Regions from separate parts of the Sphingomonas sp. 2SG genome, predicted to be linked through region 1. Evidence: riboswitches for the same ligand, from Rfam matches in the RefSeq annotation. Region 1 holds a riboswitch; the other holds the start of a gene.
The links. Region 1 has a riboswitch for cobalamin ahead of cobW (cobalamin biosynthesis protein CobW). Riboswitches for the same ligand answer to the same signal wherever they lie in the genome.
Positions count from the first base shown of each region.

Region 2: it holds a riboswitch for cobalamin, as region 1 does, so the genes downstream of both, FFS23_RS16545 (TonB-dependent receptor plug domain-containing protein) here and cobW (cobalamin biosynthesis protein CobW) in region 1, are expected to answer to the same signal.

Region 1 is NZ_SCMZ01000032.1:39,184-44,246, forward strand. Features, by position in the region: gene FFS23_RS13520 (hypothetical protein) at 1-241, shown strand, start outside; gene FFS23_RS13525 (metallophosphoesterase) at 243-1,376, opposite strand; gene FFS23_RS13530 (hypothetical protein) at 1,427-1,633, opposite strand; gene FFS23_RS13535 (response regulator) at 1,814-2,185, shown strand; cobalamin riboswitch at 2,425-2,652, shown strand; gene cobW (cobalamin biosynthesis protein CobW) at 2,833-3,876, shown strand; partial or broken gene FFS23_RS13545 (cobaltochelatase subunit CobN) at 3,886-5,063, shown strand, end outside.
Region 2 is NZ_SCMZ01000050.1:16,331-21,393, reverse strand. Features, by position in the region: gene FFS23_RS16545 (TonB-dependent receptor plug domain-containing protein) at 1-1,260, opposite strand, end outside; cobalamin riboswitch at 1,397-1,600, opposite strand; gene cobU (bifunctional adenosylcobinamide kinase/adenosylcobinamide-phosphate guanylyltransferase) at 1,629-2,150, shown strand; gene FFS23_RS16535 (response regulator transcription factor) at 2,244-2,927, opposite strand; gene FFS23_RS16530 (DUF4118 domain-containing protein) at 2,927-5,063, opposite strand, start outside.

The DNA.
Region 1 (5,063 bases):
CGGCCGGCGCGACGGATTGCGGCTGGCGCTGGCGATCCTCGCCGTCGAAGAAGCGAAATGGGCGGCGTTGCTCGGCGAGAGCCCGTCGTGGCGGACCAATGCGACGCGCGAGGTGCGCTACAAGACGCTCCAGGTCGCGCAGACCCGCGTGCAAACCGCGCTCAACCGTCTCACGCCCAAGGGCGAAGCGGCGGCGATCGACGCCGAACTCGCCGCCGCGCTCGACAAGCTCGGTCTGTAGCTCAGCCTCCGCCCGGTGCGGCGCGGAGCGTGATCCGGGTGATCTCCGGCGGGCGGCCGAGGCGCAGCGCGAAGCCCGGCCACAAGCCGGTGCCGTTGCTGACGTAGAGCGTCATGCCGTCCACCGCATACCGGCCCGACACGAAGCCGCCGTTCGCGGGCCTGAACAATCGGTCGAGCCCGACGATCATCCCGCCATGCGTGTGGCCGGACAGTTGCAGCGCGACCCCGCGCGCCGCCGCCCGACGCGCATTGCGCGGCTGATGGTCGAGCAGGAGGACCGGCGCGCCCGGCGGGCGGCGCGACAATGCGGCGTCGAGATCGGGGCCGGGCTCGCCATGCGACGGCGCGGAGGCGTCGGTGACCCCGGCGAGCACCAGCCCGTCGCCGCCACGCGCCAGCACGCGATGCGCATTCGGCAGCATGCGAAAGCCGAGCCCGGCGAGGTGCCGCATCCAGCCGCCGTAATCGAAGAAATATTCGTGGTTGCCGGGAATGGCGTAGACGCCATCGGGCGCGCGCAATCCGGCGAGCGGGGCGACGTCGGCGCGGCGCATGTCGACCGATCCGTCGATGAAGTCGCCGGTGACGACGATCAGGTCGGCCCCCGCGGCATTGGTGCGATCGACGACGGCACGGGTCCAGCGTTGCGGAAACAGACGGCTGATATGCAGGTCAGTGAGCTGTACCAGCCGGTAGCCGTCGAACGACGACGGCAGGTCGCGCACCGCGACGGTGATGTCGCGCACCGGCGGCACGCGGATCGCCCCGGCGACGCCGATCGCGGCGAGCAGCGCCGCGACGCTGGCGATGCCATAGCGGGCCGCATCGGGCGCCCCCACCACCTCGCGCCGCACCACCATCGTAGCGAGCGTGCCGAGATCGAGCACGATCTGCAGCAGCGCGAGCAACAGGATGGCGCCGAAGGCCCAGTTGAACAGGATGACGATCGCGCGCGGGAATTCCGGCGCAAACACCGACCCCGACGAGAGGCGGCTCCATAAATGGTATTGCGAGGCGGCGAGCAGCGTCGCCGCGACGCCGCCCTTGGCCCAGAGCGGCAGGGACAGCGGCAGCAGCCAACGGACGATGACGTACAGGGACGGCGTCGCAAAGATCAGGTGGAAGATCGTCATTCTCCTTGCGGCACCGTGCCGCCGCTGCCTCGCAAGCGCCGTCCCGTCGCTCAGCTCGGGTGGGCGGCGCTCTCGGCGGCGGCGTCGCTGGCATCGGTCGGCGTCACCGCGACCGCGCCGACATCCGCCTCGGCCTGTTCGGCGAGCTTCATCTGCTCATAGGCGATCTCGAGATCGGCGACACCCGATCCGGTCGGCTGGATCGGCAGGTCGCCGTAGCTTTCGGCGGGGCCATTCTGATCGGTCGTGTCGGTCATCATTCTCTCCTCGTGCGCGGCGTCAACGCACCGTGCCGGGGACCGGACGCATCGCCCGTCGAACATGGGGAAAATGACCTCTATCAGGAACTTAGATCAGCATGACGCATTAGGGGCCGGTTCGGGAGACGGCGTCGCCACCTCTGGCCTGCCGGCCCCCGGATACTGCCGGGAGCGGTTATGACCCATGTGCTGATCATCGAGGATTCCTATTTGTTCGGCCAGTTCGTCGCCGACGCCGCGGTGCTCGCCGGTGCCGGCAGCACGGAGATCGTGGAGACGCAGGAAGCGGCGGAAGCGGCGGCGCAGCGCTGCATGCCGGGCATGATCATCGCCGACGTCAAGCTCGTCCACGGCTCCGGGGTCCGTGCGGTCGAGCGGATCGCCAAGGGACGCCGCATCCCGATCCTCTACGTCACCGGCTATCCCGAACGCTGCGGCGAATGCCCGCCGGGATCGACGGTGATCGAAAAGCCGGTGTCGCACGATACGCTGCAACGCTCGATCAGCCGGCTGATCGAGGATGAGGCCGCGCACCTCGCGGCGCATTGACGGAGCGGGGTGGAGCCGCCGCCGGCATGATGCGGCGACGGCTCCGACAGTCCTGGAGAACTGCACACGAAGGATCGGGAGAACCCTTCCTGCTGCGCACGGGCTCTAATGGTTAACGGCAGCAAGTCGACCGGAAACGGGCTATGTACGAAACCGTACACAGCGATCGCCGTCTCCGCCCGCCTGCGCGATTGGCAAAGCCGGCGGTAGCGGCTAAGTCGACCGGCGGCGCCGGTTCCCGGTGCCATGATCGCGTCGGTGCCCTTCGCAAGAGGGCGTAAATGGGAATGCGGTGCGGGGCCTCGGCTCCAATGCCGCGGCTGTCCCTGCAACTGTAAGCGGCGAGCGACGGACACATGCCTTCCCGCGGGAAGGCGGCCACTGGCAAGGGTTCGCCCGATCCGGGAAGGCCGTGCCCCGAGCGACGACCCGCGAGCCAGGAAACCTGCCGGCGATAGGGTCGCTCTTGCTTTGGTCCAGGGGATGGCCGGGGCACGGTGTTCCGTCTGAGCGACGAAGACCCATGCGGTTGGCCCGCATCGGTGCGTGGCGCGGGCGACATGCGAAGCGCCCGTCCGTCGCTCGCGCATCGGCGATATGTGGCCCCACCGTGTTCTCGTCGTCGCGGCGCTCGCGAAGGAACATCCGTGGCCGATCCACAGCTCGCCAAGATTCCCGTCACCATCGTCACCGGCTTCCTCGGCGCCGGCAAGACGACGCTGATCAGCCATCTGATCCGCAACGCCAACGGCCGCCGGCTCGCGGTGGTCGTCAACGAATTCGGCACCTTGGGTGTCGACGGCGACATCCTGAAAGGCTGCGCGATCCCCGATTGCCCGGCGGAGAATGTCGTCGAGCTGGCCAACGGCTGCATTTGCTGCACCGTCGCCGACGATTTCATCCCGACGGTGGAGACCTTGCTCGCGCTCGACCCGCGCCCCGACCATATCCTCATCGAGACCTCGGGCCTGGCGCTGCCCAAGCCGCTGCTGAAGGCGTTCGACTGGCCGGCGATCCGCTCGCGCATCACCGTCGACGGCGTCATCGCGCTGGCCGACGCCGAGGCGGTCGCCGCCGGTCGCTTCGCGACCGATGTCGCCGCGCTCGACGCGCAGCGCGCCGCCGATCCGGGGATCGACCACGAGACGCCGCTGGCGGAGGTGTTCGAGGACCAGCTCGCCTGTGCCGACATGGTGCTGCTGACCAAGGCCGACCTCGCCGGGCCGGAGGGCGTCGCCGCCGCCCGCGCGGTGATCGCCGCCGAGGCGCCGCGGCCGGTGCCGGTGGTCGAGCTGACCGACGGCGTGATCGATCCCGCGGTGATCCTCGGCCTCGATGCCGCCGCCGAGGACGACATCGCCGCCCGCCCCTCGCATCATGACGGCGAGGACGAGCATGAGCACGACGATTTCGACAGCCTCGTCCATGAAACCGGCGAGATCGACGATCCCGCCGATCTGGTCGCGCGGATCGAACGGCTCGCGCGCGAGTCCGACGTGCTGCGGGTCAAGGGCTATGCGGCGGTGCGCAGCAAGCCGATGCGGCTGCTCGTCCAGGCGGTCGGCGCGCGGGTGCGGACGCAATACGACCGGCCGTGGCGGTCGGACGAGGCACGCGCCACCCGGCTGGTCGTCATCGCCGAGCACGACCGCATCGATCCCGCGACGATCGGACCCGTGCTGAACGGCTGAGCCGCCACGATGCACGTCGTCTTCCGCGAGAGCCACGGCCTGGAGGAGACCGCGACGCCGCGCGATCTCGGCCAGCGGCCGGCGGATCTCGTCGTCCTGTCCTTCTCCGACAGCGACCTCGGCGCATTCGCCGCGGGCTGGCATGCCGCGCGCGGCGGCGGCGTGCCGTTGCCGTCGCTGCGGCTCGCCAACCTCGCCGATCTCGCGCATCCCCTGTCGGTCGACACCTATGTCGAGCGGACGCTGGCGGGTGCGAAGGGCATACTGATCCGGCTGATCGGCGGGCGGTCCTATTGGTCCTATGGCCTGCAACAGGTCGAGGCGCTGGCGCGGGCGCAGGGGATCGCGCTGGCGGTGCTCGCCGCCGACGGGCGCGAGGACGCCGCGCTGGCCGCCACATCGACGGTGCCGGGCTCGACGCTCGGCCGGCTCGCCGCCTTGTGCGACACCGGCGGCGCGGTCGCGGCGCAGGCGGCTCTGGCGCAGCTCGCGCTCGCCTCGGGACTGGCGGCGGGACCGGTACGCGGCGTGCGTGCGGTTCCGCCGGTCGGCGGCTGGACGCAGGCGGACGGCGTCACTTGCCCCGCGGCGCTAGCGATGCGACCGGAGGCGCGGCCGCGGGTGCTGCTCACCTTCTACCGCTCCTATCTGCTCGCCGCCGATCTCGATCCGGTCGCGGCGCTCGCCGAGGCGCTGGCGGCGCGCGGCTTCGACGTCGTCCCGCTGTTCGCGCCGTCGCTCAAGGATGCGCACGCGCGCGGCTGGATCGCCCGCTGGGTCAAGGCGCTGGCTCCCGTTGCGATCGTCAACGCCACCGCCTTCTCGGCGCGCGACGAGGCCGAGTCGCCGCTCGACGGCGCCGACGTGCCGGTCTTCCAGGTCGCGCTCGCCACCTCGACGCAGGCCGCCTGGGCTGAGAGCACGCGCGGCCTGTCGCCCGCCGATCTCGCGATGCACGTGGTGCTGCCCGAGGTCGACGGCCGCATCTTCGCCGGGATCGCCAGTTGCAAGCAGGATGCGGTGCGCGACCCCGATCTCGATTACGCCCGCCGCGCACATCGCGCCGACCCCGCCCGCATCGCGGCGATCGCCGATCGCGTCGCCGCCTGGGTCGCGCTCGGCCAAGCCGCACCGGCGGCGCGGCGGCTGGCGCTGATCCTCTCCACCTATCCGGGCAAGAGCCACCA
Region 2 (5,063 bases), on a different contig from region 1:
GCGGAACGCGGTCGCGCCATCGTTGGGCGAATAGACGCCGCTGGCCGAGACGGTCGTCGCTCCGCCGAAGATATTGTGGTCGTCGTGGCGCACGCCGCCGGTCGCGGTCAGCCCGGCGACCGGCGTCACCGCGAGCTGGCCGTAGACGCTGAAGATCCGCGCCCGCCCCCGGGTCGCCGGCCCGCCGTAGCTCGCCGTGGTGAAGCGCGACACCTCGCGCTCCGCGCCGAAGGTGGCGAACACCGCGGAACTCAGATCGGCGACGCCCTGATATTCGATCCGGTCGTTGCGCCCCTTGCCGGCGAACGTCTCGGTCGGCGTGCCGTCGGGATCGTAATTATGCCGGTCGGTATCGGTATGCGCATAGCCGAATCGGTTGCGGAACCGGCCGTCGAACAGTGCCGCATTGAGTCCGGCATAGGCCGTCCATTGCTCGCTCGTGCCATATTCGCGCGTATCGCCAAAGGCGAAGGTCGGCGGCGGAAAGCCGTCGATATCGGTACGGCCGTTGGAATAGAAACCGCGCACATCGACCGAGACGGTCGGCGCCAACGCGATGCCGAGGCTGCCGTTGGCGGCATAATTGCGATAACCGTCGCGCTCCGTGCCGGGCGCATAGGCCGAGATGCCCTCGGTGGTGTAATAACCGCCGCCCAGGCTCGCCGACACCGGCCCCATCTTGCCCGAGACGTTGGCGAAGCCCTGCCCGGTCTCGTGCCAGCCGCCCTCGACGCGCGCGTTGACCGCGACCTGCTCGGTCGGCTGACGGGTGATGAGGTTGACGACGCCGCCGATCGCCTGACTGCCCCACAGCACCGATTGCGCGCCGCGCAGCACCTCGATCCGCGCGATATTGCCGATCAGCAACCCGCCGAAGTCGAAGCCGCCGCCCGGCGACGAGGGATCGTTGAGCTTGATCCCGTCGATCAGCGCGACGGTCTGGTCGCTCTCCGCGCCGCGGATGTTGACCGAGGTCGCGGTGCCGACGCCGCCGTTGCGCGTCACGCTGACGCCCGGCGTCTGGCGCAGCAGATCGGCGACGACCACCGCCTGCCGCTGGGTGATCGTCGCGGTGTCGAGGACGGTCACCGCCTGGCCGACGGTGGACGCGGGTCGCGCCTCGCGATTGGCGGTGACGAGGATGTCGCTGCCGGCGTCGGCGACCTGCTCGAGGCCGCTGGTCGATTGCGCGGTCTGGGCGAAGGCAGGTGTCGCGGCCGCGATGCACGGCAGCAGGATGAGACAGGCGTAGTTCTTCACGATGGTTTCCCCCTCGTTGCAACAACGGGAGCACGCACCGCGATTTCGCCGGAACCGGTCTGTCCGCCGCGCAACGCCCCCAACATCGTCGTCTCGCGAGGAAATCCTCGATCGTGCCGGCACACCCCGTCCGGACGAAGGACAACCGCGACGGGCAGGTCTCCTGGCTCGCGGGTCGTCGCCCTGCCCGGCCTTCCCGGATCGGGATGATCCAGTGGCGCGCGGGGAGCAGGGCTCGCCGGTCACAGTTGCGGGGGCAGCCCCGGCTGACGAGCTGCAAGGCTCGCTTCCGGGTTCCCTTTTCATCCCATCTCTGGGAACCTGTCGCATCGGCGCCCCTAGAACCCCGCGGAGACGAAGGCAAGATGATCGCAGCCAAGACGCTGTTCCTGGGTGGTGCCCGCTCGGGCAAGAGCCGGCTGGCGCAGGCCGCCGCCGAGCGCTGCGCCGGCCCGCTCCACTATCTCGCCACGGCCGAGGCGTGGGACGGCGAGATGACCGACCGGATCGCCCGCCACCGCGCCGACCGCGACACGCGCTGGACGACCGTCGAATGCCCGCTCGCGCTGCCCGAGGCGGTCGCCGCAATCGAGGATGGCGCGATCCTGATCGACTGCCTGACGCTCTGGCTGACCAACGTGATGCTCGGCGAGCACGACGTCGCGGCGCGGTCGGACGCCCTGCTCGCCGCGCTCGCCGCGACCCCGCTGCCGCTGTTCGTCGTCAGCAATGAGGTCGGCCTTGGCATCGTCCCCGACCATCCGCTCGGCCGCGCCTTCCGCGACGCCGCCGGCCGGCTCAACCAGCAGATCGCCGCCGCGATGCGCGAGGTCTATTTCGTCGCCGCCGGCATGGTGCTGCCGTTGCAGCCGTTTCCGGGGAGGGACTGATCCGCCCCTGACCCGTTCGTGCTGAGCCTGTCGAAGCACGGTGAGACTCACCTGCCCTTCGACGAGCGCAGGGCGAACGGTCGCCCCCCTCTTTCACCCCACCAGCAACCGATATCCCACGCCCAGTTCGTTGGCGATCACGCTCCCGGTCGCGTTCGGCTCTTCCAGCTTCAGGCGCAGGTTGCGCACGACGATGCGCAGATATTCCACCCGCGGATCGTCGTCGCCGCCCCAAGCCGCCGCGAGGATTCGCTGGTGCGTCACCACCCGCCCGGGGTGGCGGGCGAGCACCGCGAGCACGTCATGCTCCTTGCGCGTCAGGTGGAACGCCTCGCCGCCGCGCCGGACGAGGCGCTGGTCGAGGTCGATCTCCAGCCCGTCGCGGCGGATCACGCTCGTCGCCGCGGCATCGATGCCGCGGTGGCGCAGCGCCGCGCGCAGCCGGGCGAGCAATTCCTCGCCGTCGAACGGCTTGGTGACATAATCCTCGGCGCCGAGATCGAGCGCCGCGACCTTCTGATCGGTCGCGTCGCGTGCCGAGACGACGAGGATCACCGCGTCGCCCGCCTTGCGGATCAGCGGCACCAGTTCGAGCCCGTCGCGATCGGGCAGGCCGAGGTCGAGCAGCACCGCGTCGGGAACCTCGGCGGCGACGGCGGCCAGCGCCTCGCGGCCGTTGATCGCCTCGACCACCGCATAGCCGGCGCGTTCGAGCGTGTTGCGCAGCAGCCGGCGGATCGGCTGTTCGTCGTCCACCACCAAGATCTTGGCCGCCATCAGTCGCCTTCCTCCACCATGTCGCGCACGATCAATGCCGCCGGAAAGGACAGGCTGAAGCGCGCGCCCGGCCGGTCCTGCCGGTTCGCGGCCTCGACGCCGAGACCCATCGCCGCGGCGAACGCCTTGACGATCGCCAGCCCCAGGCCGGTGCCGCCGATCGCGCGATCCGAACCGGCGAAGCGGCGGAAGGTGTCGAACACCTCCGCCTCGCGCCCCGGCGGCAGGCCCGGCCCCTCGTCCTCGACCGACAGCAGGATGACGCCGTAGCGATGGCGCGCCTCGACGCGGATCGGCGTGCCGGGATCGGCATAGCGGCCGGCATTGTCGAGCAGGTTGAGCAGGCAATGGTGGAGCAATTGCTGGTCGGCGCGGACCAGCGGCAGGTCGGGCGGCACGTCGAGCTGCACCGCATGTCCGTCCAGCGCACGGCGGGCGTCATGCGCCGCGCCGGCGACCGCATCGGCGAGATCGACCGCCTCCATGCGCAGCGTAAGCGCCCCCGCCTCGACCCGCGCCATGTCGAGCAGGTTGGCGACGAAGCGATGCAGCCGCGCCGCCTCGCCCTCGATCGTCGCGATCAGATCCGGGGTGGCGCCATGGTGCAGCTGCGCCGCCGCCGCGATCACCGCGGTCAGCGGCGTGCGCAGATCGTGGCTGACCGACGACAGCAGCGCGGTGCGCAACCGCTCGCGTTCGCGCATCGCGCCGAGGTCGCGCGTCTCGATCTCCAGCCGCAGCCGTTCGAGCGCCAAAGTCGCCTGTTCGATCAGGTTCAGGAACAGCGGGATCTGGTCGGGGCGCAGCGGATCGCCGCCCGCCTCGTTGGCGAGGCCGAGCACGCCGAGCGTCCGCTCGCCGGTCACCAGCGGCTGGAAGAACCATTGCGACGCGGCGAGCGTCGCCGAGCCGCGCCCGGCGGGCGTGCCGCCGTCATAGGCCCATTGCGCCGCCGCCATCTCCATCGTCTCGAGCCGATAGTCGCTGCCGTTCGCCGCCTGCACCGCAAGCCCCGCCCCCTCGGCGACGAGCATCACCGTGCGCAATCCGAACAATTGCCCGACCTCGTCGCAGATCGCCTGCGCCACCGCGACGGGATCGTTCAGCCGGGTGAGCTGGCGCAGGAAGCCGGCGAGCGCCGCATTGGTCCGCGCGCTCGCCGCGGCGATGTCCGCCTGCGCGCGCACCCGCGCCGTCAGATGGCTGGTCGCGATCGCGATGCCGAGCAGCACCAGCACCGACACGACGTTTTCGGGATTGCTGATCGTCAGCGTGCCGGTCGGCGGCAGGAAGAAGAAATTATAGGCGATGCTCGACGCGAGCCCGGCGAACAGCCCGGTCCACAGGCCGAACAGGCTCGCCGCCATCATCACCGGCAGCAGATAGAGCAAGGCGACGTTGCCGAGGTCGAGGATGTGGAACAGCGCGCTGGCGACGCCGGTCACCGCCGCGACCATCGCCCCCGTCCAGACGTAGCCGCTGCGGCTGCCCCAGCGATCGACCGGCGCCGCCCGGCGGCCGCGCACCGCGGCGGGCATCGGCAGCACGTGGATCGCGATGTCGGGCGTCTCGCGCACCAGCCGGTCGACGATCGAGCCGTGGCGCAGCTCGAACCAGCGCGAGCGCGTCGACTTGCCGACGATGAGCTGCGTCGCGCGCGCCTCGCCGACATAGGCCTTGAGCCCGGCGAGCACAGTCTGCGCCGGCACCGCCGCCGCCGCGCCGCCGAGCTGCGTCGCGAGCGTCATCACCTTGGCGACCTGGCGGTGCTCCGCCGCGGCGAACGCTTGCGTGCGCGGCGTCTCGACGAACACCGCGGTCCATGGCGCGTGCAACGCGTCGGCGAGCCGCTTGGCGGCGCGGACCAGCGATTCCACTCCCGCCGCCTCGCTGACCGCGACGACGACGCGCTCGCCGCCCGCCCAGGTGCCGCCGACACCGAGCGCGCGGACATGGTCGAGCATCTGCGCATCGACCGCCTGCGCGGCGCGGCGCAGCGCCAGCTCGCGCAACGCCGACAGATTGGTCTTGGAGAAGAAATGCGCGAGCGCCCGCGTCGCCTCCTGCGGCAGATAGACCTTGCCTGCCTTCAGCCGCTCGATCAGCTCGTCGGGCGGAATGTCGACGACCTCGATC